2 regions of the Paenibacillus sp. FSL K6-2393 genome follow, and region 2 is predicted to be linked to the other one. Evidence: a T-box and tRNA genes for the amino acid it is inferred to sense, from the RefSeq annotation. Region 2 holds a T-box; the other holds one or more tRNA genes.
The links. The T-box of region 2 lies ahead of MHI14_RS06385 (valine--tRNA ligase). A T-box ahead of a tRNA ligase gene usually reads a tRNA of that ligase, here a tRNA-Val.
Positions count from the first base shown of each region.

Region 1: it has a tRNA-Val gene. The T-box ahead of MHI14_RS06385 (valine--tRNA ligase) is inferred to sense a tRNA for this amino acid. The anticodon was not compared.

Region 1 covers NZ_JBBOCU010000001.1:2,244,036-2,254,657, reverse strand. The annotation lists gene MHI14_RS09920 (hypothetical protein) at 1-915, opposite strand, end outside; gene MHI14_RS09915 (hypothetical protein) at 917-1,174, opposite strand; gene MHI14_RS09910 (M1 family metallopeptidase) at 1,388-3,598, opposite strand; tRNA gene MHI14_RS09905 (tRNA-Val) at 3,842-3,913, opposite strand; gene MHI14_RS09900 (hypothetical protein) at 4,043-4,300, shown strand; gene MHI14_RS09895 (GNAT family N-acetyltransferase) at 4,539-4,982, shown strand; gene MHI14_RS09890 (DUF3892 domain-containing protein) at 5,096-5,332, shown strand; gene MHI14_RS09885 (hypothetical protein) at 5,408-5,686, opposite strand; gene MHI14_RS09880 (hypothetical protein) at 5,673-5,894, opposite strand; gene MHI14_RS09875 (DUF3889 domain-containing protein) at 6,090-6,410, opposite strand; gene MHI14_RS09870 (hypothetical protein) at 6,467-6,775, opposite strand; gene MHI14_RS09865 (manganese catalase family protein) at 7,037-7,939, shown strand; gene MHI14_RS09860 (Imm8 family immunity protein) at 8,079-8,516, opposite strand; gene MHI14_RS09855 (DUF5071 domain-containing protein) at 8,614-9,042, opposite strand; gene MHI14_RS09850 (DUF3626 domain-containing protein) at 9,058-10,140, opposite strand; gene MHI14_RS09845 (DUF3221 domain-containing protein) at 10,320-10,622, opposite strand, start outside.
Region 2 covers NZ_JBBOCU010000001.1:1,466,082-1,476,703, reverse strand. The annotation lists gene murC (UDP-N-acetylmuramate--L-alanine ligase) at 1-1,091, opposite strand, end outside; gene MHI14_RS06390 (bifunctional folylpolyglutamate synthase/dihydrofolate synthase) at 1,148-2,524, opposite strand; gene MHI14_RS06385 (valine--tRNA ligase) at 2,603-5,269, opposite strand; T-box leader at 5,331-5,612, opposite strand; gene MHI14_RS06380 (LysM peptidoglycan-binding domain-containing protein) at 5,768-7,354, opposite strand; gene MHI14_RS06375 (RluA family pseudouridine synthase) at 7,722-8,627, opposite strand; gene hemL (glutamate-1-semialdehyde 2,1-aminomutase) at 8,624-9,928, opposite strand; gene hemB (porphobilinogen synthase) at 9,955-10,622, opposite strand, start outside.

The DNA of each region.
Region 1 (10,622 bases), 780 kb from region 2:
CATCAAGGATTGCATGTTGGTCGTCTCCCAAGTCAATGCCGGAAAATATATATCTGTAGGTTTGTCCAGCAGTTGACGAAAGTCTGCGCTGATCTTGGCAATGGCAGGTCGAGCTACTGTCGTAACCCCACCGGAAGCATAAGCCGATAACATGCCCAGCCACCACATGCTCCCTTTGTACATAAATACACCAGCATTGGATCTCGAAATGTTTTCTCCCGCTGTTAAAGTGGCATCATTACCACCCATTAATGGTCTTGGATCAGCTAACCAGCTACGTCCGTCATGTGAATGCCAGATACATTTACGACCAAAGTCACCGCCGCCCATCACTGAGAAACCGATCCATTTGCCGCCATTTCTGAAACACGAGAAGTAACCAGTATGACCATCACCTGGGAACCCGGGAGGTTTGTCCAAAATCAAACCCACTCTTGTCCAGTTAATCATGTCTACAGAGGTCGCAAGTGCCGTTGATTGATTGATCCCCAGTCCGTTTTGTTGATAATACATAAAGAACAATTGTTCTTCATCGTTCCAGATCACAAATGGAGTTTCCGTTGAATTCCCAACCACAGTATCGAGATACACCTGTCCGTGTTTGGTCCATGGTCCTGTCGGGCTGTTCGAATAGGCTAGTCCAATTCCTCCGATGTGATTATGGTTGGTAGAATACGTAGCATAATAATCTGCTTTTGCATCAGGGATAAGCCCCTTTACCTTGATCGCCCGAAACCAATAGATCGATTGAAGACCCGCCATTGCAGCGGTATACATAGGATTGTCCATTTTTTTATCAAATTGAGGTGTGTACATCCGTCTGGTTTCTGCATCGCAATAATCATAAGGCGAAGTGACACTGTTGGCTGCATTAGCAGTCTGTTCTGCCTGGATATTTTTTCCAACCATTGACATGTTACACAACCTCCTTAACATGCAGGGTGACAATGTCCAATGGAGAGAAGTATACTAATTCCGATGTGCCCTTTAGTAGATTTGAGAGATCAACAACATTACCCATATTCGCAGCCGGCCCCTGAATAAAACGAATGATAGAGCGAATGCCTGCATTATATGAATACGCTTTCATTTTGTTCATTCCTTTGCTTTTCTTACCGTTGTGATCAGTGACTGTCTCTTTCCATGGCATGCCCGGATAATGTTGATCCTTCATATTAATCCCTCCTATTGTTTTCTCCCGATAAGTATATTCATGAAGTTGCCTTTGTGTTAAAGCATTATGCCCATCTTACAGCCTATTATTCTCAGTCTGGTTTTCATATAACTAACCGTTTGCTTATGTTAAACATGACTAAACAGAAAACAGGCTAACCAATACGAATTGGCTAACCTGTTTAAACGAAGAAACTGCAAAACCAATTACTTATTACTCCGCAAAAAATGAAGATATGGGATTCGCTATTTTTTTATTGGATTTCTCTTTGCCTTGGTTATCCAATACATAGTACTGGTAAAGGTCGTTAGTGAATCCGATAGACTCCTGTATTTTCAGCTTAAAAGCTTCAAATGCCGCATCACTCAGATGATCCTCATTCCAGAAATAGTGAAGCATCAATCGATTCTGGTTATAGGGATGTTTGATAACATATGCACCCGCGGCGAGAGGTTGATTCATGGTATTTTTCCAAGGAAAACCCGTCTGTTTCGTCCGATCAATAATGTTAAATTTTAAAGCCTGCACCAATCCGTTTGACTTGGCACTGCCAATGACAATAAGATTGCTGTTGCCAATCTCTTTTTTCATCTTTTGCTTCAGTTCCTTGCGATCCCGTATAATGTCGTATCTCATACCGGTCATATCAAGGAATCCGGTCAACTGATTAACCATATCTTCCTGTTGTTTAGTTGCAAGCTTACTCACCTGATCGCTGAGCACAATGGTTAATTCCTCGCCTTGAAGGACTTTGTCCATCAATCGATTCATCACTTCATAAGGCAGATTAGGGATCATGCCCATGACAGCCTGATACTGTTGTTGTAACATGTCATGTACATAGGCGGCGGTCTCTTCCTGTGATAATTGGTATTCCGGCTTTAAGACAAAGTTAGGCTGATATAGGGCCATCTGCATTTCTGAACGTACTTCCTTACTAAGCACATCTTCAATGGTATGAAGCAGCCCCTCTACCGTTGCATTCTGGTACACGTAGCGTTTGAAATATGTCTTCATCAACTCGTCAAATTTCTCTTCACCGACGGAACGGTAAAGCTGATAGATCGCTTGTCTTCCCTTCTGATAATATACCAAACCTGCCAAATCCCCAGCTTCATCGTTTGTTGACGCAATCGCCATATCTACGGGCGCAGTATCAAACTGTATGGATCTGAACCCATTTAACTTGTCTCCCTGTTTCTCGGCAAAATACACCATGGAGAAATCAGCAAAGCCTTCATCCAGGAAGGATTCTGTCTCCGAGTTATTACCGATCAATGCATGGAACCACTGATGCGCTATTTCATGAACAAATGTTGTGTCTTCTTCTGGAATAGCACCATTTTGAATCTGTCCCATCTGGATGAGCCTCGCATACTCCACGGCAACGCCTTGTACATAAGTCTCGACAATTCGGAACTCTGGATAAGGATACTTGCCATATTTCTCACTATAAAAATCAATGACCTTGAATGCCTGATTAATGTACCGGTCAACTATCTTTTTCTTGGATGGATCATCGTTGTAATAATAGTATTCCACCGTCAGACCGTTACGGGTAGCGCGTTCCACTTGAAGATTAGGACTTGCAAAGAAAACAAACTCCCTCGTATTCTCGGCTACAGCAGATACAATCTTACGTCCATGTTCTGTACTGTCTTGAGTGGTGATCGTGCCTGGCATGGCTACCTGGTACTCATCAGGAACATTTAATTGAACTTCAAAGTCCGATGAGGTGTAATAATCGCTCTCAAATGTTCGACTATACGGTGCCTTGTTCCATTGATGTTTAACCTCGTCGTATACAGACATCACCGGGAACCAGTGCGCACCATTGATCATGTCCATGTAGTAGGAAACTCGCTGTGAGCCATAGGGTATATTCAACTGAAACTCCAGTTGGAATGATACCGATTCGCCTGGTTGAACGGGCTCTTTCAACTGCACGGTCAACGCTTGGTTTTCCTTATGGAAATCCAGCGATTGACTATCTGCTGTTACAGCCTGAATATCGATGCCACCCAGAAAGTCCTCCGCTGTCTTCTCCGGGTGATCTTCACTAATCTTTTCATTATGCTGTTGGTACATGCTCGCCTGTGTAGACTTGGAGAGGTTTGCATCAGCATATGTATGAAGGACCAGCTGCTGGAGGGTATCCTTGCTTGTGTTGTGATACGTTACCTTCTCGCTCCCCTGGATCGTCATGTCCTTCTCATTCAGCCGAGCCTGGATCTGGTATTGAATCGGGGTCTGCTCTAGAGAATCTTTCTGTGTGTTATGTATCTTCGTAGATACAGGTGCTGGGTCTGCTTCCGCGGTAACAACCCTCATGTTCGCAAGTGGGCTTGCTGCCAGTATTAAAGCCAGTGTACCCGCGATCCCTACTCTGGCTAACTTTGATGTAAATGGTTTTGAATAATTCATAGTTCTCTCCTTCTCCTGTTCTATATTGACCTCAGAACCAAGTATAGAAGACGAACCTTACGCTGAATTTATGTTTTATTTAAGTTTTGTTTAAAAAGAGGAAGAGAGAGAGACTGTACCATTAAATTTTTTATCAACAAAAACCACCTACACATATTATTGGAGGTAGCCATATTATTATATAAAAAAAACAACTCCTCTTGAGATATAATTCTCAAAAGAAGTTGCCTTTAATTTTACATATAGGACGAGTGGGGATCGAACCCACGACCCTTACCCTGTCAAGATAATGCTCTCCCGCTGAGCTATCGCCCTGTAATAATCAAGTAACAGTATCATATCAAGTAACCGTGTTCATTGTCAATGATTTATTTGGTTATAATTCATCCGAAATGGTGCACAATAAAGGAAAGATTACCATTTACACAACGAGGTGAATCCCCTATGAGAAACTCAACAAAACGGTCCAATTCCAATAAACATACATTTACCAAATGCTTCTTTCTCTTTGCTGGTGTTGTGTTCCTCACTACAACCGTTACCGGTTGCGGCTTGGAGCGGGATGAACATACGGTTCAATTCCAACAGTTAAATCAACCCAATGAGAATGTTGAATCTCTACCCGTCTGGCTGGACGTATACTCCAAATCTGTTATTCAAGATGTATATTCTCCACGAGGAAGCAGTGAAGTATTACCGTGAAGGTTAACAGGTTAGTTACTCCTCTTCATCCCACTTGCGTGAGTATGCTTTCTTGGTCACGTAATACAACAGAGCAATCATTCCCGCCGACATTAACAATGTAATGACCATGATGCCTGCCATGCCCATCACTACCCCCTCCTCTCCCAATATGTTCCAGACTTCACTATACAGGAAAAACATTTTTTTGTATAATTCAGTCTGATATGTCGCGCAAGAGCAGAAAGAAGGAATGGAATTGGCAGCTGAGATTAGTTATGTATCGACAGAAGAACAACTGAAGCAAGCCCTGGAAATTCGCCATCACGTTTTTGTGATCGAGCAACAGGTGCCTGCCGAGATTGAGATTGATCAATATGATGTCATCAGTCCAGATGTGCATCATGTATTGTTAAGTACGGATGGGCAAGCTGTAGCCACAGGACGTCTGATCTATTACAGCAAAGATACGGCCAAAATGCAGCGGATCGCGGTGCTTGAATCTCATCGTTCTTTTGGTTATGGACGAGTGCTTCTGCTCGCGATGGAGGAGCTGGCACGTGAACTTGGCTTAACCTATTCTGTACTGGATGCGCAATGTCAGGCACAGAAATTCTATGAAAAACTGGGCTATGAAGTGATTTCGGAAGAACCTTTTTATGATGCAGATATTCTGCATGTTCGTATGAGAAAGAGCTTGTAGACCCTCGGCGTGGGCAGGTCTTTATCAGCATATGGTGCATACTTCCGAGGAATTCGGATACGCTAATCAGGTAAACAGATTCCTATCTCGTCATATAAGGAGAGTGTGACATCATGGATCAAACGACACGCGAGAGTTTCACAGCCGTACAGAAAAATGGCGACGGTGACCTGACAGCATTTCAGACTTCAGCAGGACGTGTACTGGATTATCAGCAGGCACTTGCAGAAGTAAAGGCTGGAGCTATTGCCGGTGTGAATGTATTTAAAGGCAAGGATGGCGAAATGTACATTCGCGGCGATGCCGACGGTGACCCAACCAACAACCTGGACCAACTTCCCCATTTCTAAAATAGATGCACACGTCGTATGTGTGACACAGTAAGCGCCGATCAGGATATCCGGGTTGGCGTTTTCTTATTAGAATTAGTAGTCCGTAAAATATTTTACGGACTCCCCGGAAGGCTGGCTTTTGCGAATCGGCTGTTGTACCTGTTCCCATGCCTGCAAAATCTGTATCCCTTCGAGAGTAGACCGATTCTCCCACGCGATGTGCCCGGTTCGTTCAAGCTCCAGCAATGACTCATGAATGTAAGCTCTGCTTCGTCCCGTCTTGGTCTCCAGTTCATCCATACGCGGCATCCTGCGCCGTTGTCCTGCATAGTTCACCATAATACGTAAAATCTTGCGTTCAAAATCGTTCAACATACTTTACCTCCCCATTCAGGTCCTTAACAGGACGCCATGCCAGAATACCTTGCTCCAGAAAGGTTCGGGGTGAGCCTTCTTTTCCCGCTGATGCTCTAATCATCCCGCCACGTACACTGTTAATTCGAATCTGTCGCTGCGTTATCTGCCCTTCACGATCCATGTAGACAAGCTCCACCATCTGGCCAATATATTTCCCTAGCATAATCATCCCTCCGATAAGAACATTTGTTTGTATTTCATATTATATGCGAACATAAGTTCTTTATTCAATAGTAAAAAAAGGATTTTGTAAAATAAAAAAACCAGACTTTCACCTTAATGATTAAGGCAGTCTGGTTTCTCTAATAATGCTGCTCATATAACTACGTGACTTGTAATGACCTAGTTCAGTAACGGATCAGTGTCGATCCGATTCCGAAAATTGTACTTTCTTTAATTGCTGTGTAGATGGATTAAAATCAACATTCACATAAACTGCGAATTGTTTGCCGTCTTTCGCACGAACCCATAGCTTGAACTGTTCCCGTGATTGATCCGCTGTTAGAGAGGTACGACCGATATGCTTATAGTCCAAAATATCCACATTATACTTGGTCTGTGTTTCTTTGACCGCAATAATTCCCCACTTCGCATAATCGGGGATGGCGGAGCCAGTGCCTGATGTCATTCCGGCCAAACTCAGGACTACCGACATGACGGTAACGATGAGCATTCTCATTTTACTCACTCCTTGGGACAATATGTTTCTGTTATCTTGCCCGTCCGGGTTTCGTTTTACACGAATAAACGAAAGATCCATGCCAGTGGCCGTAGGGAAAAAGGAACCACATGAACAAGCCGGTCAAACGAATCAGGAGGCTCCGTCCGGAAACTCATTCCCCAGTCACCCGAGAAAACGTGTTGTTGTATCTTCGGCTCCTCAGGACGATCCAACCCGTATTTCTTTTCAAGTAACTCCCGCGTTTCTTCATCCACCTGAACCTCGTTCGTAACGACATATGCTGTGGCAGGCTCGCTGCTTATGTACATCAGAATCATTAGAAACATCACAATCCCAACTATTTGTATCCAACGCTTGTTCATCTCTTACTCCTTTATGGATTACTGACTCATTTCTCTTGTACGTGAAGACTTGTTTGAATGTTTGATTATACATAAATTTGACCGTATTGGAAATAATAAATGGAAGAAGAGTTGAGACATAACGTTATACAATGCTTAAGTCCCATTTGGTTGATTTTTTGTTTGAAAAATCCAATAGACGTGTAATAGGCCATGACAGAGAGACTTCACAATCTGAAATTCTACACGATCTGCCATACCAATTTGAGGAGGTTACACCGAATGTTCAAACGCTTGGATGAAATCCTGATTGAGATTCCCAATGTCGAGAAGCCAGATCCGAATGCTGCGGCAGCCATACAAGAATTGCTCGGCGGCAAATTCGGAGAAATGTCAACGTTGAACAACTACCTCTATCAATCATTTAATTTTCGATCCAAAGAAAAGCTGAAGCCCTTCTATGACCTCGTCATGAGTATTACCGCCGAAGAATTGGGTCATGTTGAGCTCGTGTCTCATGGCATTAACAAGTGCCTCAGAGGTTCAACCGAGTACAAAGAACCCGACGATACGCCGCTAGGTTCGGTGAAAGATGCTCGTCTGTCGTATCACTATCTGGCAGGTGCACAAGGCGCAATGCCTTTTGACTCTATGGGCAATCCATGGACGGGAGCAAACGTCTTCAACAGCGGCAATCTGGTCGAGGATCTGCTGCATAACTTCTTCCTCGAATGTGGCGCTCGTACCCATAAGATGAAAGTATATGAGATGACAGATCACCCGGCAGCCCGGGAAGTGGTTGGTTTCCTGCTGGTACGTGGCGGCGTGCATGTCGTGGCATATGCAAAAGCACTTGAGATTGCAACTGGCGTAAATGTGACCAAGCTGGTTCCTATCCCTTCACTGAACAACAAAGCCTTCAACGAGGCTCGTAAATACGAAGAAAAAGGGGTACACACCAAGCTGTACACTTATAGTGATAAAGACTTCAATGCGATCGGCCAGATCTGGAAAGGGACTCACCCCGAAGATGGACAACCTCTTGAAGTCATCCAAGGGATACCTGAAGGATTCCCGATTCCGGAAGCTCCTGCGGTCGAGGAAGAATTCGCACCAGGTATATCGCAAGAAGACTTCAAGGAAATTGCACGTCGCCTGAAGATGGCTGGGAATATTGCGGATTAAATCGAAGTTGTACAGGAGATGTGTAAAAATAATAGAGCCCTCGATACTGTCAACGCAGTATTGAGGGCTTTGCTGTCTTCTATCCATCATTAATCCCCGCAAGGTGATTCTGAAGGTAAGACAACTTCGATTTTTTAAGTTAATCAGCGTCTTCAATTGAATGTCTGTTGATCATCTGCCAGAGCTCTTCCTCACTATTTAAACGTATAGAATCTGTATATTCCCAACTGAAATAAGGGGCAAGATTTTTAGTTACATCTTCCCAGGTTTCTCCTTGCTGTTTCAAAAGAATTCGATCTATTGTTTGAGATATTAATTCGAAGTCCAGTTTATTAACAATAAAGTGCCTTGCACCTATTACGATATCTGTTCCATCTCTAAGTTCTTTTTCTAAAGCTTTCGGAGTTATGATTGTAAAATCAAAATTATCCTCACCTTCAGAATCTTCCGTCCCAATACAGGCTGTCCCTGACAAGTAAAAATCGTCTCCAATATCTTCAGTTTCCGTGAATTGTAACTTGCCATGAATATTCGGATTTCCAGTAATGATAAGATCTTTCAAAATCGGTTTAATCACTTTTCTCACCTCTTAGGCATCTAGTATTTTCCATAAAAAGCTATTTTTTATTGCAATGCTGCGTATTCCATTTTCTCAGATCATCAAGCAGCAGGTTCTATGTATCCAAACTTCCATCTCCACTGCTCTCTCTTTGATGTACCTCCATCTTTTCCAAAAGCTCTACGATAACCTCATCCAAATCCTCAAGTACCTCACTCGGTGTAGGAGATTCCAGTATCCTTACCAAATCCGTCTGTAGCATACTTAGATGAGATATAGGTAATCGATCAATTAATCCGACCAAAATGAAATATTCCCACTGTGGATCTTGGGTTTGCAATACATCCTTAACATGAGGAATTAAATCTTCGCCCAGTCTCAATAGTAGATCCTCTACCGGCTTAGAGATAGGCCAATTCCCGTCTTGCAACCACTCCATAAGTTCTGGAATAATGCCTTTCAACTCTTCATTACTAAATTCATTTAACTTGCTAACTGCTTCAAAATCAGACTTATCGCGGGGAAGACACGCCCTAATATCCATTTAATCTCTCTCCTATTACTCCATTGGCTTTCCATATCTCACTAAGACATGCCAAAGTAGTTTTAATTCTTGTAGAACTTCTTTGTAGGTTCCTCTATCACTCCAATGGCTTGGGTTTCGTTTCAAGTCCATAGCTGCAGAACCAATGATATTTGCATCAATCAAATCACTTTTTGCAATTCTTTTGGCTAGTGAAGGCATCGAAGGACCTCGAAAATCCATAGGAACGTCATCAACTAATAGTGTAAAGCCCCTGTGCCAGTAGAGATCAATGGAATACTTTAAACAAATCTGCTCTAAGATTCGTCCTGTATGTGTGCCTTTAAATGATGGGTCGGCAACAAGCATCTCTACATCCTTTTCAAGGGAAATGTCACCATGAACCTGAGCTTCGATATAATGATCAAGATTTCCGTTTGGCTCTTGGTTTGATGGATTTTGGAATCGTTTCTCAAGATTGACGAGCATATGATCGATTAACTTTTGAACCGTTAGATTTCTTTCACCAATGGCAAAATTACTATAAAATACATCCCTCAAGAGAGCAGCCAAAATGAGGTCAAATTCCTCATACGTCCCCTTTTCCTCAGGGTCTTGGTGAGAATCCAAATATGTATACGTGCAACGTTGAGAGACCTCAGTGGATAAAAGGAAATAACATGATCCAAAACGCGGAGCAGGTCCATCGGGATGTAACATGACATTGAGTGCCCCATACTTGGGCCGTTCGCTATTGGTTGAGCCATTTATTTGGTACGCTCCGCCAAACATTTTATTCTCCCAAACGTCACGTTCACCGCCTGAAAATGCGGATACACTTCCATTCGATAAAAAAGTCTCAAACTGACTTTTATAACCCCCCTGCTCAAGTAGTGCCTCAGCCACGCTTTTCATATTCGGATCTAATCGATCTGGGTGAAAGTGTAGCGCAATACTTGCATGAGATTTTAGTTTATTGATAGCTTTTTCAAATGCCTTCAGCTCGATGTTGGACATACGAAGGATTTCTCTAATGGTTTGCTCCGCCTCATTTTTGCGGCTTTTTGCATAATTGGTTACATGCTCTTGAGCTAATTGCTGAGACCTTGATAATTCCATGCGCGTAAGAGTCCTTTCCCTTTTTATAAAATCATAATACATGATGGACAGTAAGGGAACTTACAGTCGGTTCAAAATTATGATAGTTTGCAATGAATCCAACCCGTGTCACTTCTTTCAATTTGAATCATATCCATGTGCAACGCGTGTTCCTCCACCATCATAAAGCTATGAACCCCTTATTCTCCGCCTTGTGTCTTAACTTTCTCCTCATCCTTCACGGTCACATGAACTACTTGCTCTTCATTCGCTGTATTCGCATCTCGCATCTGAATGGTCCATGTCCCTGTATCTGCATCAAACCGTGTGTCCTCTATGACGGGAATATGCATGTTCTCTGTATCAAGTGAATGCAGTCCGCTACGAATCGCATCCGCATCCGTCATGTGCGCACCGTCTGGAGTATTTGGACAAGATACCGCTATCTTTTCTGCTCTGGCCTGCCCAGGATAGGGTTGATTTTCCGGGCCTCCATCCGTCCA
Region 2 (10,622 bases):
ATAAGCACCTCATCCGCTTCCGCAAAAGCACGACTGAACGCATCCAGCAGGAAGAACGTACGCGTATAACGCTGTGGCTGGAATACCGCAATAATGCGTTTGCCTGTTGCTTTGGCTGCACTAATGGTAGCTTCAATCTCAGTTGGGTGATGAGCATAATCATCGATGATCAGCATATCACGTGCCTCACCCAATACCTGGAATCTGCGTTTGGCTCCGTGGAACTGGATGATAGCTGCGACAATTTTCTCAAATGGAATACCAGCTTCCAGACAGGTAATCACAGTAGCCATCGCATTATAAACATTATGCTTACCCGGCACTGATAATTCCACCGTACCCATAGCAGCACCCTGATGATTCATCGTAAAGGAGATACGGCGATCGCCCAGTACAATATCGGTTGCCGTATAATCCGCAGCACGATCAATACCATAGGTTGTAATCCGTGACTTGAGTTCTGGCAGAATCGCTTGAACATTCTCGTCATCAGAACACACAATCGCTGTTCCTTCCGGACGAATCTGGCTCAGGAACTGCACATAAGCCTTTTTGAGCTCCTCAAAATCACTGTTGTAATTCTCCAGATGATCTGCCTCAATATTCGTTACAATACCGAGCCATGGATGGTATTGCAAAAATGAGCCATCACTCTCGTCCGCCTCAGCGACTACCCAGTCGCCCTGGCCTGCCTTGGCGTTGGTGCCCACATTCATGATTTCTCCGCCAATAATATATGTCGGATCTGTATCACATTTATCCATAACAAGTGCAATCATGGATGAGGTGGTTGTTTTACCGTGAGCTCCAGCTACAGCCACACCTTTACGTTCGTTCAACAAACGTGCAAGCATCTGGGAACGATGCAGAATCGGAATGTTCAGCTCTGCAGCTGCTACCCGTTCCACATTATCAGCAGGTGCTGCCGTAGAGTAAACAACCAGGTCTGCTCCAGTGACGTGCTCTGCCGTGTGTCCGATATATATTTTCGCTCCCTTGGCTGCCAACTTCTCGGTCAACTCCTGCGAAGCGACATCCGATCCGGTAACGGTATATCCCATTTCCAACATAACTCTTGCGATGGCACTCATGCCATATCCGCCAATCCCTATAAAATGAACGTGTTCCGATGTATTTAACAAAACTTTCACCAACCTTTTTCAGAATCGGTTTGATGCAAAAGGGCTGCCCGCACATCCGCAATCAGGTACAGAGTGCCGGAGACCACCCCCAGATCTTCCGCTTCCGTCCGTGACTTCAATAGATCAAGTGCCTTTGCCCATTCGGGCTCGACGATGATTTCCAGTTCCTGCTTCGCAATGGCGGGACGTACCCGTTCGACAATCTGCAGCAATTCGGCTGCATCCATTTTGCGTCGGAAATCTGGCTCGGTCAGGATCAGCGTATCCACTAGTGGCAGTATATGCTGCAAATACGCTTCGTGATGCTTATTTGCCAACATACCCATCATCAAAATTAACTTGTTGTGCGGATAGACATCCATAATGCTCTTGGCCAGTGACTCTGCCCCTTCCGGATTATGTGCTCCATCGAGCACAATTCGAGGTTCATCGACGACTTTTTCGAATCTCCCTGCCCAGAAAGCATTCTCCAGTCCAAGTGCAATATCGTTGTCATCCAGCATAAATGCCATGTATTGTCTAAGCAATTCAAGCACCATAAGTGCGGCCGCTGCATTGTCACATTGATGTGAGCCCTGCATGCGTATGCGAACGTCCAGATCACGAAACGGGCCTGTAAAATGAAAAGATTGTCCGTTCTCATTGCTGTCCAGTCTATGATAAGAGAATTGATCTCCAGCCAAATACACGCTTGATTGAAGCTGCTGTGCTTTCTCCTGAATCACCTTCACAGCTTCGGGTTGAGTCGCGCAAGTCACAACGGGTACTCCCGGCTTGATTATACCTGCCTTTTCTCCAGCAATCTGCTCAATCGTATCTCCAAGAACATCCGTATGATCCAAACCAATGTTGGTGATGACGGACACAACAGGTGAGACAATATTCGTTACGTCCATCCTTCCCCCTAGCCCCGTCTCCCATACCACAACGTCAGGGTAACACTCCTCTGCATAGTACAGAAGCGCGAGAGCTGTGGACACCTCAAACATCGTGGGTGATCCCAGCGGAGTGGAGGCCATTTCCATGACCAGTGGATGTAATCGATTCGAGAGTTTAAGCAGGATTTCTTCAGGAATATCCTCACCGTTGTATTGAAAACGGTTGGTAAACTTGGTGATATATGGCGACGTAAAGGTACCCACATCATATCCAGCCTGAAGAAGCACTGACGTCAAAAAAGCGCAAGTCGAACCTTTGCCGTTCGTTCCCGCGACATGAATAAATTTGAGACGTTGGTGTGGATTGCCTAACATGGACATCAGACTCTCGATTCGTTCCAATCCAGGTCGGATGCCAAAAGGAATAAGGCCATTGATCCAGTCCACGGCCTCGTTATACGTAAGTAAAGGAGCTGCTGCATCTGTCCCGTCTAATTCCGTCATCTGATTCACCTTCGGTCCCGAGTTTGAGTGAAAAAAGCGGCCGGATGGCATAATCGCTCTCCATCCGACCCAAATATATTAACCTTTAAGTTCCTTGATTCGTGCAATCACTTTATCCCGTTTATCGGAATAATCTGCTTGCTTGGCGCGCTCTTCCTCAATAACTTTGGCAGGAGCTTTGGCAACAAAGCCTTCGTTCGCCAGTTTTTTCTCTACACGGAGAACTTCGCCCTCAAGGTTCTCCAACTCTTTCTCCAAACGAGCCACTTCCTGCTCGATATCAATGAGACCTGCGAGCGGCAAGTATAGTTCTGCCCCCGTAATGATCGCAGTCATTGCCTTATCCGGTGAGTTTAAATCCAGCCCACTATCGAACTCAGACGTATTACAGAAACGTTTGATGTAGTGACTGTTACGCGCAATGATGCTGGACGTCTCAGCACTATTTGCTTTGACCATCAACTCGATCTTTTTGCTCATCGGCACGTTCACTTCTGCACGAATGTTTCGAACTGCACGAATGGTATCCATGAGCAGGTTCATCTCGGCAACAGCCTCTGGGTTCTCAAGAGCAGGATCATATACCGGCCATGCTGCCAACGTAATGGTCTCACCTTCATGCGGCAGATGCTGCCAGATCTCTTCGGAGATGTATGGCATAAACGGATGAATCAGGCGCATCGTCTGATCCAGAACATAAGCAAGCACGGATTGTGTTTTCTTCTTGGCAACCGGATCTTCCCCATAGAAGGACAGCTTAGCAAACTCAATGTACCAGTCACACAGGTCATCCCAGATAAAGTTATACAACACACGACCCGTTTCCCCAAATTCATACGCTTCGATTAGACGCGTAATATCGCGGGAAGTTTCGTTCAGACGGTGCAAAATCCAATAATCCGCTGTACCAAGCTCTCCGCTAATGTCACGTTCCTCATAAGTGAATCCTTCCAGATTCATCAATGCAAAGCGCGAAGCATTCCAGATCTTGTTGGCGAAATTACGAGCCTGTTCCACCCGTTCCCAACGGAAACGGAGATCCTGACCTGGCGTGCTGCTGGTTGAGATCATGTAACGCATTGCATCTGCGCCGTATTTCTCAATCACATCCAGCGGATCTACACCGTTGCCCAGTGATTTGGACATTTTGCGTCCATCTGCATCACGAACAAGACCATGCATCAGCACATCCTTGAACGGAATCTCATCGGTGAATTCCAATGCAGTGAAAATCATACGTGCAACCCAGAAATATATGATGTCATACCCTGTCACAAGTACACTTGTCGGATAATAACGTTTCAGGTCTTCCGTATCTTCCGGCCAGCCTAGTGTGGAGAATGGCCATAAGCCGGAGCTAAACCAAGTATCGAGTACGTCTTCGTCCTGTCTGAGCTTGCGTCCAGCATACTCTGGCAGCGTTGTTGGATCTTCAGCAGATACGATGATTTCACCCGTTTCTTCATCATACCAAGCAGGAATACGATGTCCCCACCACAGTTGACGGGAAATACACCAGTCACGAACGTTTTCGATCCAGTTCAGATAGGTTTTCTCAAAACGATCTGGAACAAAATTAACTCCTTCACCGCTCTGTTGTTTCTTAATCGCTCTCTCTGCAAGTGGCTTCATCTCAACGAACCACTGTGTAGACAGATACGGCTCAACAACAGCTCCGGTACGCTCACTGTGTCCAACCTGATGCGTGTGATCCTCGATATTGATCAATACGCCCTGCTCTTTCAAGTCAGCAACAATCTGCTTGCGGCAGTCACTGCGATCCAGTCCCTGATATTTGCCAGCCTCAGCATTCATTGTGCCGCTCTCATCCATTACCGTAATTTGAGGCAGATCATGACGAAGACCTACTTCAAAGTCATTTGGATCATGCGCAGGCGTGATTTTAACTGCACCACTTCCAAACTCTTTATCCACATAATCATCAGCGATAATTGGAATTTCTCGTCCAATGATAGGCAGTACAAGTACTTTACCAATCATATCTGCATAGCGCTCATCCTTCGGATGAACAGCAACCGCTGTATCACCCAGCATCGTTTCAGGACGTGTTGTTGCCACTGTAACGTAGCCACTTCCGTCTTTGAGCGGGTAACGCAGATGGTACAAGTGACCCTGAACCTCTTTATATTCAACTTCAATGTCGGACAGAGCTGTCCGGTTCACCGGATCCCAGTTAATGATGCGTTTGCCTCGGTAAATAAGGCCTTTTTCATACAGTTGAACAAATACTTTGCGAACCGCTTGGGACAGACCTTCATCCAGCGTAAAACGTTCACGTGAGTAATCAAGCGACAATCCCATTTTGCCCCATTGTTGACGAATGGTAGTGGCATATTGATCTTTCCAGTCCCATACCTTTTCCAAAAACTTCTCGCGTCCCAGATCATAACGAGTCAGACCTTCTTCACGCAGCTTCTGCTCCACTTTGGTTTGGGTAGCAATACCTGCATGGTCGGAACCCGGAAGCCACAGTGCGTCGTAACCTTGCATCCGTTTGGTACGGATCAGAATATCCTGCAGTGTAAAATCGAGCGCATGCCCAATGTGCAGCATCCCGGTTACATTCGGGGGTGGAATTACAATCGTATACGGCTCGGCATCCTTACGTTGACCGGCTTTGAAATATCCGCGCTCCATCCAGGTGGAGTACCATTTGTCCTCTGCCGCCTTAGGATCATAAGTGGTCGGCATTTCTGTTGCAGCTGATTTTTTTTCCTCAGACATGTGTCATTCCTCCGTTACTTCATCATCTTCGCCAAAAAAAACAAAAAAAACCTTTCATCCATCAAAGGACGAAAGGTTAGCTTTCGCGGTACCACCTTTGTTTCACGCCTACAGCAAGATAGACTTCACCCTCTGTACATGACGTGACACTTCAAGCAGATAACGGCTGCTACCGGCCCATCCTACCTCAGAAATAAATGACGATAGATCTCATTCATCTCTTGTATTCAAACAGGCAACTCCCGGGCGACTTCGATCAGTTGGTTCCTGCGGAATCTCACAGCGCTGCAATTCCACTCTCTGAAAGGTCATACTGTCTACTACTCCCGTTCCACGTTGTTCTTCAAAAAACCTACACACATCATACCTTGCTCGTGCGCGATAGTCAACCTGACAACAGCGGATAAAGAGCGCTGGAATGCAGGTTTAGGGCGAATTATGCAAAAACCCGCAATCCTCAAGGGGATCACGGGTTGTAACGAAGGCTTTAACTACGGATTAAGGGATGTACAATATCTGACCTTCTTCCACAACTTGTTCAGATAATCGGTTATACAACTGAAGTTCCCTCGTGCTCAATTGATATCGATCTGCAATGGCATCCAGTGTGTCTTCTCGCTGAACGATGCACAGTTTCACCTTGCGGAATGGGGTCTGGTCGACAATCGTTCCCAGGAACAGGTTCTTCCATTCCACATCATCAGCTGGATATGTTTCTTCCTGTACCACACCCGCAGGAACCTCATCGCCTCGCTCCACTTCAGCATCGCGTGCCGCTCTGCCCGAGGATAACAAGGAAGAGATACCTACGCCCTCTTCTTGCCGTGGTGCGGATTCTTTTTTGCTGCCAAAAGCAACCTTCAGCTCCGGCTTGTCTTCCGTCTCAGCCACAGGTTCAGGAACAAATGCTTCGTTCTGTACGAACTCGTCTACCCCAGTCGCTTCAAAAGACGGTCGGTCTTCCTCAGCGTTGCCTGGTGGTTCAGACGAAGCAAATACACCTTGCCAGTTCTCCGCCTGTGATTCGCTCGGGACATCGGCAACTGCCTGATTCTCCTGCTGAGGTACAGATCTCGCTGATTCGAAGTGCCATACCTCTGGTGCGTCCGGTACATCCGGTGCTGCCAACTCATTAGATGATTGAGCAGTAGGCTCTGTGACTGCTTGATCTGCACTTCTCGAGTTCGCAGGCAATGCATCCACGGAAGGCTCGGACCAACCCGAAGACTCATCTTCCAGAGGCAGCAATGGTTCCGACTCAGGGTAAGAAGCTAACCGATCTGCGGTCTCAGCCATAAATGACGAGATCGGAGAAGGTTCGCTGTATTGCTCATGAGATGCCAATTCATCCCCATTCTCTGTCAGAGAGGCGGGATCTTCGTTTACATCAGGTTGTCTGTTTTCGTTAGCGTACTCCGCACTTTGCTCCTCAGATTGAATTGGCTCGGCCGATGACGAATCCGCATATTCTTGCTGCCATTCTTCGCTATTCCTTAATGTCTCTTCCCTTGTAGACAGGTCAGCGAATTCCGGGGCACCATATGCAAGTTCTGCTGCATTCGCAAGTCTCTCTTCCTCACTCCGCTGGAGCAGGTACTCTTGTGCAAATGTGTTGGGGTCGCTGCCTGTCTGTGCTGCTTCATCGGAACGGTTGGATTGCTGAGCATCAGGTGAATGAACAACTGTAAACTCATCTGCTGACCACACTTGTGGCTCTTCAACAGGAAACCCCTCGATGCCTCGCAGCGACAATACGCCTGTAATGTTCAGACTGCGATTGGATAACAGATCCACGTCAAAATTTTCGATCTCGATGGAAATATCCTCAATCGATCTGACCCGGTTCAGCGGCACTGTGATCTCCACGGGAATAAAATGTTTGAGCTCCTCTGAAGCCTCATTTTCTCCTCTGTACGCACCTGTAAGTAAAAGATGTCCTCTTAACGTGGCATGATCATCCTGCCCTATGACTTGAATGCGCGGGTAAAGTTCAATCTCCTCCAATTCCTCAATCGCAGGGACTCCCTCAGACAAATGAACGCGCTCATAAATATCGAACCGTAAACCATAAGGTTGATTCAACAAAGGTGGCGTCCTCCTTTCGGCATATGTTCACCATGATCCTTCTCATGGGACTGATCCATGGTCCAAATCCTTCGTTACCCCATCTATATGCCTTGAATGAGATGAGCATGCCACCTTTTGAAAAACCTTGTTATATATGTTCAACTCATGGTTATTTACACTGTCACTCCAATGACAGAACAACCCTCTGATCGCTGTTATCCCCAGATTTTTTTCATTCCTTTTTATAAAAGGGAAAATCCGGGGATAGCTTATGCTTCCGAAGCAGCTTTCTTTCAGAAAGCTTTTAGGCGAACGCTTTGCTTCTTCTGGTTGTTTCTGTCCTTTCCGTTTTCTTGTAAATAGTTAGTCGAACTTAAATAGTGTATTAGTAAGCCACCTCACGCTCTGCCAATTGTGTGAAATCAGATGGCCAAGGGGCATCCACTTCAATCATAGCTCCAGTTAGCGGGTGGCTAAACTTCAGCACCTCTCCATGAAGCGCCTGCCGACCAATGGCATCCGCTCTACCTCCATACAAGGCATCACCAATGAGCGGGTGTCCCGCGTAGCTCAGGTGTACACGAATTTGGTGTGTACGTCCTGTATCCAGCTTTAATCGTACAAGGGTTGCTCGTTCCCACACTTCGACGATCTCCACATGGGTAACAGCTTCCTGTCCACCTTCCGAGACACGCCTGCGCTGTTTGTGATGTCTGTCCTTGCCAATGGGAGCATCAATTTTGTGGAGTTCAAGGGGGATTTGTCCACCTGCAATGGCTACATAATGGCGGCCAATCTCTTTGCGACGCATCGCTTCATCCAGTTTGGCGAGGGCAAAAGCATTTTTGGCATATAGGACAGGTCCCGTTGTATCCTCATCCAGTCGATGAACATGGCGTACACTCGCCTGTATTCCGTTCATTTCATAATAGGAGGCAACCACATGATCCAGCGTGATGGCCTGATCGGTACGGCTTCCATCTGGATGTAGTTTCATGCCTGCCGGTTTGTGCATAACCAGACAGAAATCATCCTCATACAATACATCCACATCAGCCCAGCGTGGCTCGACATCGATTGGCTGGGACGCAAAAAGGGCCAGCCGAAGCCGGTCCCCTGCAAGTTGTATTCCTCGGTTAGTTTTCAGCTGACGAAGCAGTTTCTCCGGAAACTGAAGCTCAGACAATAGCCATTGCTCTGCAGCCATCGGTTTGTCTGAACTGCCTGTTACAGCTTTCCCTGGCATCAGCTCAAGCCATTCCCCGCGGCGTTTCCAACTTTTGATGGTCATAACGATTGAAGAGCTTTACGATTCGCCTCAATCGTATCGTCAATATCCTGCTCCGTATGCACACCAGAGACAAACATGCCTTCGTATTGCGAAGGAGCAACACTCACACCTTGATCAATCATGGCCGCAAAATAACGACGGAATTGATCCAGATTGCTTTCTTTGGCAATATCATAATTAGTTACGGGAACGGCACTGAAGAATGGACAAACCATGGAACCCACACGGTTGATGGTTATCGCAACACCCGTCTCAGCTGCATTTTTCTCGAATCCGGCTTGCAGACGTGCAGACAATGTCTCCAGACGGTCATAGACCTCTGGTGTTAACAATTTGAGCGTCGTATATCCTGCGGCCATAGCCAGCGGGTTCCCACTAAGTGTACCCGCCTGATAGATCGGTCCTGTTGGAGCAATCTGTTCCATCAGATCGCGACGGCCACCATAAGCACCAACCGGGAGTCCGCCACCGATCACTTTACCCAGACAAGTCAGGTCAGGTGTAACCCCATACCGTCCCTGAGCACAGTTCAACCCTACGCGGAAACCGGTCATGACTTCGTCAAAAATAAGCAGGCTGCCATATTGGGTCGTCAAACTGCGCAGGCCTTCAAGGAAACCGGAAGCCGGAGGTACAACCCCCATGTTACCTGCCACAGGTTCCACAATAACAGCGGCCAGTTCTTCACCATAACGTTCAAAAGCAAGCTTAACGGATTGCAGATCGTTGTAAGGTACCGTAATTGTATTCACAGCTACACCTTCAGGTACACCTGGACTATCCGGTAGACCCAGTGTTGCAACACCTGAACCCGCCTTGATCAGCAAGCTGTCGGCATGTCCATGATATGATCCTTCAAACTTCAGAATTTTACTGCGTCCGGTTACTCCGCGTGCCAGTCGAATGGCACTCATCGTTGCTTCCGTACCGGAATTAACCATCCGCACGATATCGATAGAAGGTACACGCTCACAGACGAGTTTTGCCATCTCGGTCTCCAGCAAGGTAGGCGCACCAAAACTTGTTCCTTTGAGGGCTGTCTCACGCAAAGCTTCTACAACGTCAGGGTGTGCATGTCCCATAATGAGTGGGCCCCACGATCCCACATAGTCAATAAAAACATTGCCATCAATATCGTAGATTTTGGACCCTTCGCCGCGTTCTGCATAGATCGGAGTAAGTCCCACCGATTTGAATGCGCGTACAGGGCTGTTCACACCCCCGGGTATGTACTGCTTCGCTTCCTCAAACGCGCTGCGTGAGCGCTCATCATTTCGACGATTACCTTGTTGTGCAGTCATGAATATCCTCCTTAATGTAATTTATTTTATTTCTCAGCCAACCAGCGTGAAGCGTCTTTTCCGTAGTAGGTAATGATCATATCTGCACCTGCGCGTTTCATGCTGAGCAGGATTTCCATGGCGACTTTTTTCTCATCGATCCAGCCTTGAATCGCCGCCGCCTTCACCATGGCATACTCGCCACTTACATTATAGGCAACAAGCGGAAGATCAAATTGATCCTTGATGGTGCGCATAACATCCAGATAGGAAAGGGATGGTTTTACCATCAACATGTCCGCTCCTTCGAGCACATCCGTCTCTGCTTCACGCAAGGCTTCACGCGCGTTCGCCGGGTCCATCTGATACGACTTGCGGTCTCCGAATTGTGGCGTGGAATCTGCCGCCTCGCGGAACGGGCCATAGAATGCAGATGCATATTTAACAGAGTAAGACATAATCGGAATGTGACTGAATCCATTCTCATCCAGCCCGGCACGGATCGCTTGTACAAATCCATCCATCATGTTGGATGGTGCAATAATGTCCGCTCCTGCTTTGGCTTGTGACACTGCAGTTTGCACGAGCAGATCCAATGATTCGTCATTTAATACATCTCCGCAGATATGACCGTCAATCTCCACGGTGTGTACCATACCGCAGTGACCGTGATCCGTGAATTCACACAGACAAGTATCCGCAACAACCAGCAGTT